2 linked regions of the Bacillus pumilus genome follow. The main gene of each other region encodes a partner of the protein of the gene in region 2 in a complex. Links are inferred from orthologs where the notes say so. Each region holds a gene or a part of one and is shown on either strand. Other genes may lie near its edges.

What was found.
Region 1: the proteins of ricF (region 2) and ricA are in contact, whole or in part, in a crystal structure (PDB 6PRK), measured with the Bacillus subtilis proteins. The link is inferred for Bacillus pumilus from one-to-one orthologs.

Annotation. Positions count from the first base shown.
Region 1 is NZ_CP047089.1:1,709,293-1,712,607, forward strand. What follows is about bases 1-2,984. They hold ricA (regulatory iron-sulfur-containing complex subunit RicA), read right to left. Parts: upstream 1,718-2,984; coding sequence 1,283-1,717; downstream 1-1,282. Other genes in these bases: mutS (DNA mismatch repair protein MutS), read right to left, coding at 1-161; cotE (outer spore coat protein CotE), read right to left, coding at 286-831; miaB (tRNA (N6-isopentenyl adenosine(37)-C2)-methylthiotransferase MiaB), read right to left, coding at 1,719-2,984. Also shown: more of miaB, read right to left, coding at 2,985-3,245. UniProt on the Bacillus subtilis protein: May work together with YlbF to regulate community development.
Region 2 is NZ_CP047089.1:1,935,302-1,938,619, forward strand. Bases 1-2,987 are described here. They hold ricF (regulatory iron-sulfur-containing complex subunit RicF), read right to left. Parts: upstream 1,726-2,987; coding sequence 1,276-1,725; downstream 1-1,275. Other genes in these bases: coaD (pantetheine-phosphate adenylyltransferase), read right to left, coding at 1-65; rsmD (16S rRNA (guanine(966)-N(2))-methyltransferase RsmD), read right to left, coding at 69-626; GPS65_RS09385 (YlbG family protein), read right to left, coding at 937-1,209; GPS65_RS09395 (hypothetical protein), read right to left, coding at 1,783-2,190; GPS65_RS09400 (YlbE-like family protein), read right to left, coding at 2,263-2,511. Also shown: GPS65_RS09410 (CAP domain-containing protein), read right to left, coding at 3,054-3,318. UniProt on the Bacillus subtilis protein: Regulates sporulation prior to stage II. Positively controls the competence regulator ComK at a post-transcriptional level. May modulate the translation, stability or activity of ComS. May work together with YmcA to regulate community development.

The sequences.
Region 1 (3,315 bases), 230 kb from region 2 along the record:
CCATCTCTACTTGTTAGCGTAATTTCTAATTCTTGTGACGCTTCTTTTGCGTCATCAAAAAACATTTCATAAAAATCGCCTAAGCGAAAAAATAAAAAGGCATCTTGATACTCTGCCTTGATGTTTAAATATTGCTGTATCATGGGCGTATAACTTGCCATATTTCTAATCCCTCACTATATTACATTCGAATTCATACCATCTTTTATTATAGCATAAAAAATCCCCTTTTTTCTCCTAGATAGAACACAAAAAAACTAGGGGGATATGCGCCCTAGTCATGAATTACTCTTCTGGATCACCCGCTAGAAATTCTGGATGAATATCCTCTAACTCCTCATCCACCTCTTCTTCCCACTCGTGATCATCTTTTTCTTTCCAACTTGAATTGACCTCTACAACAATTTTTGTTTCTCCTACCACTTCAGCAATGAATTCCCGCTCTGCTTGAACGATAATTTTATTGCCGTTTGGAGAAATGGTCACTTCTAAGCAATTCGGCTGCTGGAGCACTTTTGCAATCACTTCATGCTCATCATCAAGGAAATTTTTGTCTTTATATCTCAGTTTGATGATGTCTACATATTTCACCCGTTCAGTGACAACTTCTGTTTTTGTGTTATCGGCGTAAGAATACCATACGTTAATATCGAAGGTTCCTTCAATCTCAACAGTTTTACCGACCTTTTCAGCATCATAATTATGATTAATGATCCAACCACCTAGGATGCTGGTTGGTTTTTGCGATGGAGAAATCGTGTGTGTGCTTTGGGTGAATTTCCTCCCTTTTGCAACCACCGCTTTTGTAATAATTTCTCTGTATTCAGACATTCCGGCATGCCTCCTTGTTCTTGATCGTTTTATCTTATGCTGGGCATTCGTCTAGTGTGTCACGATTTTGAACTTCATGATCAAATTAAATTCATTTCTGTTTCAGTGTATGCATGGTCGCCCATAAACTTGCCTTGAAAATTGGAAAAGTTGGAGAGTGAGAGATTTTGGGGTTGACTGTAATGGTGTCATTTGATGTAATAAAGATAGTAGCCCTTCTTTATATAAGGAGGAGATCTTATGAAACAATTTAATATTATAATAAACATTTTTGGATTAAGCATTGAGCTTCAATTCAAATCTTTTAATCTGTAAAATCAATTAATTTTTAGTTAATAACGTATCTACGAAATACAGGGCTACTGCATCAACATTTTGTTGTTGATGCAGTAGCAAAATACAAATTACATATATTCTATATAACAAAAAACCCCGCATCTGCGGGGTTTTCTCATTTAATGGAGCAACTTGGTGATGAATTTTTCACTTTTGAACCGGTTTCTCCTAATAAGAGGTCACCGCCGGTTGAAAGAATGATTTCATCTGTTACTTGATTAGAAATCGTATGCGCCACGAGCTGCAATAGGGAATTGACTTCCACTTGTGATTCTTTGAATTCTTGAATCACTGGGATTTCATCCAGTTCTTCTTGCAGGGCATCGATTTTTTCTTCCACTTGCTTTAAGGCTTCATGTTTGCCGTAATGCTTTAAATTTACCGCTTGTTTTTGAAGCGCCTTAATTTGGTTAATAATCGTTGAAATTTTTGTATTTTCATTGATTTGCGCTTCTGCTTTTTTGAAGAAATCAACTTCTTCTGTTTCAGAAATCATTTTAGCGAGCTCTCTTGCGCGCTCGACAATCTCTTTTTTTGAATAAAGCGTCATTTTAATTCACCTCGATAGCTTCTCCAACCATTTCTCCGTCAAGAGACCAAGTTTTGGCTTGTGTGATTTTCACTTTGACGATGTTGCCAATCGCTTCTTTTGGTGCTTTAAAATTCACAAGCTTGCTTTTACTTGTATATCCGGCTAGGATTTCAGGGTTATTTTTACTTTCACCCTCTACTAATACTTCGACAGTCTGCCCTTCATATTCCTTCATTTTTTTCGCAGAAATTTCATTCACGAGGGCATTCAGGCGCTGTAGACGTTCTTTTTTCACATGCATCGGTACGTTGTCTTGCATTTTCGCTGCTGGTGTTCCTTCTCTTGGAGAGTAAATGAACGTATAAGCTGCATCAAACTCAACCTCGCGATAGAGGGAAAGTGTTTCCTCAAACTGCTCATCTGTCTCATTTGGGAACCCAACAATAATATCCGTTGTTAATGAAGCATTTGGCATGGCTTCTTTGATTTTGCGCACAAGATCAAGGTAACGCTCACGGTCATATTTTCTCGCCATAAGTTTCAAGACAGAAGAACTACCGGATTGAACTGGCAAATGAATATGATCGAGAAGGTTCCCACCCTTAGCTAACACTTCAATTAAGTGATCATCAAAGTCACGCGGGTGGCTTGTTGTAAAACGGATACGCGGAATATCGATTTTACGCAGCTCATCCATCAAGTGTCCAAGACCATATTCCATGTCTTCAAAATCTTTTCCATACGCATTCACGTTTTGACCAAGAAGGGTTATTTCCTTATATCCTTCTGCCGCTAAACGTCTGACCTCTTGAATAATTTCGTCAGGGCGGCGGCTTCTTTCTTTACCGCGCGTGTAAGGGACGATACAGTATGTACAGAATTTATCACAGCCGTACATAATATTCACCCAGCCCTTAATTTTTCCTTGGCGGGCTCTCGGAAGGTTTTCAATGACATCGCCTTCTTTTGACCAAACCTCAATGACCATTTCTTTTGAAAGATAGCATTCAGATAACAACTCTGGTAAGCGGTGAATGTTGTGTGTACCGAAAATCAAATCAACAAATGGATGTTTCTTCAAAATACGGTTGACGACAGATTCCTCTTGCGACATACATCCGCAGACACCTAAAATTAAATCTGGCTTTTCACGCTTTAATGCTTTTAAATGACCAAGCTCTCCGAACACTTTGTTTTCCGCATTCTCACGAATTGCACAAGTGTTTAATAGGATAACATTTGCATCTTCCGTTGAGTTTGTCGGTTCATAACCAAGCGCCATAAAAATACCAGCCATCACTTCTGTGTCATGCTCATTCATTTGACAGCCATATGTGCGAATATAAAACTTGCGCCCGTTTCCTAACCCTTGAAAACGCTCGTCAATTTGAAATTGATTGTATTCGACTTCTTCTTTACCCCGTTTTTTTGCATCTTTTAAGGAAGGCGGAATGTACACAGCTTCAAAATACTGGCTGTAGTCCTTCTCGGATTTTTTGTCCGATGAACTTACTTGTCCGCTCGCTTTTCTCTGCTCTTCATTCATGTATTTGTACTCCTTTCAAACCAAGCTCCACCCTACAGTATAGACTATTTTGTCGTGAATTGAAAATAAA
Region 2 (3,318 bases):
ATGATATCCAAATGGCCCAATGTGACTGGATCGAAACTACCCGGACAAACGGCTATGTTCCCCATGCTTTAATTTCCCCGCTTTCTATAGATCGTAATACCAGTCAACCCGTACAATTCCTGTCTTGATATGTAAAGCTGTCCAGCTTCCTCTGGTAGTGTGACGTCCTTATCATGCTCACACACGATCACGCCGTCATCTGTTAATAAGGCATGCTCATCAATCATGTCAAGAAGTGCTTTTAGCTGTTGATCTTTATAAGGCGGATCAAGAAAAATTGCTTGAAAGGATTCCTCTCGTTTCACAACGGCTGCGAGTGCACGCTTTGCCTCGTTTCGAAACACTTCACTTTGATCACTCAGCTCTAATTGATTGAGGTTTCCTTTTATCGTTTGAATCGCCTTCATATCTCGATCAACGAATATGCAATGATCGAATCCTCTAGAAAGCGCTTCAATCCCTAAACCGCCGCTTCCCGCAAATAAATCAAGCGCCCATCCGCCATCAAAATACGGGCCGATCATATTAAATATCGATTCTTTTACTTTATCTGTCGTCGGTCTTGTTGATTGACCTGGTACCGCTTTAAGTGTGCGGCCTTTTCTCGTTCCAGAGATGACTCTCATTTTTCCACCACTTTTTCTGCTTGCTTTTATTGGTTATTGTGTATGACAAAAAATCCAACATTATCTTACCACAACACACCGCAAGGGACAATGCGCGGACTTTCATTCATTTTCTATGTATAGATCAAGGAAAGCGGGGTCATACTACTTATAACAGCATCTGATGTGGTGCTGTTGCCAACCGCGGAGAAGACTTACGTTTCCCCATAAGTTCTTCCTCCGGTTTCTCCTCTCCCTTTGCCTTCTCCTTAATGAATCATTAAGAATAGAAGGACCCCGCGGGTGATGCCGCGGGGGTTTTTTTGTGTCTTTAAAAGCCCACTTTATAATCATACTCTTTTGCTTTGTCCAATTTGGATTCGTACTCTAATTTAATAAAAGGCTTATATGAAGGCTCAACACGCTTCACAAATGGCAATGAGCTGAGCTTAGCCATATGGCGCTCGAGATCATTCATATCGCAATAGATCACTGCATATTTCATTTTCCTTGAAATATAGTGAACATTTCCAAATTTTCTTAGCGCCTTTGACTGCTTTAACGAATGCAGCCAAACGACCATCCCTTGACGTTTGGTTTCCATCTTTTCACCTGCCGCTTTTTCAATTCTTTTCAGTTATTATGTAAAAGACGAGACATTCAAGTCTCGTCAAGATACTTTACAGCCACAGCTGCCACCAGATCCACAGCCACCGCCGCATGATGATAGACCATCAAAATATGGGTTCCCTGTTGGAACTTTGATATATGCTGATACAGCTTGACCGATTTCAATACTAATCTCATCTAAGATGGATTGAATCGCTGTTTCTGCTTTTTTGAAATCAACCACTGTATCGTGAAGATCTAACTTTCTTTTGACCTCACGCATTTCCTTTGAGATCGTTCTATAGTCCGGATGGTATTTGCCGAACCGCTGCACATCCTCATATTGCTCTTTTACTTTTGTAAAATGGGCAATAATTTGTTGGGCTTCTTCGTCTTGCTGGAGACGCTTAAAGCAGTTGCGGTAATGTTCAGCCTCCTCCGACTGAAGAATCATGGCAGCCAATTGATTTGCTTCCTCTTGGAGCTCCACGGATTCGATTGTCGCATACATAAATGATGCACCTCCAATTCATAGTTTACCACGAAACCTATGGATCAGAAAATGCTTTTACGTCACAAATACATCCCACGTCTCTCTTTTCTCCCTATATTCTGGATGACGAGAATTGATCACAACGGTCATTTTATGCTTACCTTTTGAAAGATGCTTGACCACAAATGCAGCAGTATACTCATTGCCCGCACGTTTTCCGTCTACATACACTGTAAAATATCCCGCCTTCTCATCCTTTTTTAGTCGCGTTGACTCAAGATGAAAATCTTGAAGTGTACTTTCTATATAAACAGAAGATCCCTGCACTTTGTATTTTAAAAAACCTTGCTGCTTCATTTCACTTTGGACTTGCTGCATTACTGGTACAGCTGGATATTGCTTCGTGATTTGCTTCTCTTCATGTTGACTTTGACACCCGGTGACAAGAAAAAGCAATGCGCATATTGACAGCATCCATTTCATCATCTGATTCTCCTTTCATCTACTTTTATAGGATGCTCAGGAAATAGACATCTTAATCAACTCAAAAAAGCCTCACCCGGCTCCATTTTGATTGCGCATTGCTTGGAACATTTGAATCATCATTTCAGCCATTTGGACACTGTTACTCAACTGACTCACACGATGAGGAATGGTTTTTTCGTAAAAATTCATTTTATCTAATTCAAAGGACGATAGCTTATCAGGATGTCGAGTCAACTGTCTATACCAGAGAGGACGCTGTCTGATGAATTTGATTCGTTCCTCTTCGGCCATGACAAACTCCTGTACGTCTTTCCGCACCAAAAGCATCCCCTTTCAATTAATCTTTCCTGAAGGAGAATGGGTGCTGACTGCCTCCAGATGAACCTTTCTTTGAGCCATTTGATGAAAATTGTCCGAGTAAGCTTTGTAAAGAGGAAATAGACTGGCTCATTTTGTTGATTTGTTCATTCATTTGATCAGCGTCCATTTTTTTCACAGCAGAAACCATTTTAGACATAAAATCTGCTTTTCCCGATTCACTTGGCTTTGAGGCTTTTTCTTCTTTCACGTCCTCAGATTGCGTTTGCCGGTAAGGAGACCACATCTCATCTTCCTCACCAAACATGACCCAATTCTCGTATACACTTTGCCAACTTTTTTCTTGCGTTTGCACTTCTTGAATTAACTTCGGATGGCGTCTGACGAATTGTTTAAATTCATCAATGGATGTTTGTTTTTGCTTGTTTGTCATATCCTCACCCCCCATACAAATGCCTACTATACTATATACATCAGCAGTTATTTTGGTGAGCCTCTTTTTTGAAACAAAAAAACAGCTGCGATGGTGCAGCTGTTTTCGTTTAAGATGTTTTTTTGATGAAGTTTTGGGTGTAGTATTTTTCTTTCACACCGACGCCAAGATGTGTGTAATCTTTATTTAATAACGCCTTCCTATGACCTTCACTATTGAGCCAGCCTTCTACCGCTGCAGGTCCATCTACATAATTATAGGCAATGTTTTCACCTGCGAGCTGAAATGCCACCTCGCCTCTTTCTAATCGGTCTTTCAGCGTACCGTATTTTTTCGATTCATGGGAGAAATAATGATTCTCTTTCATGTCCTCA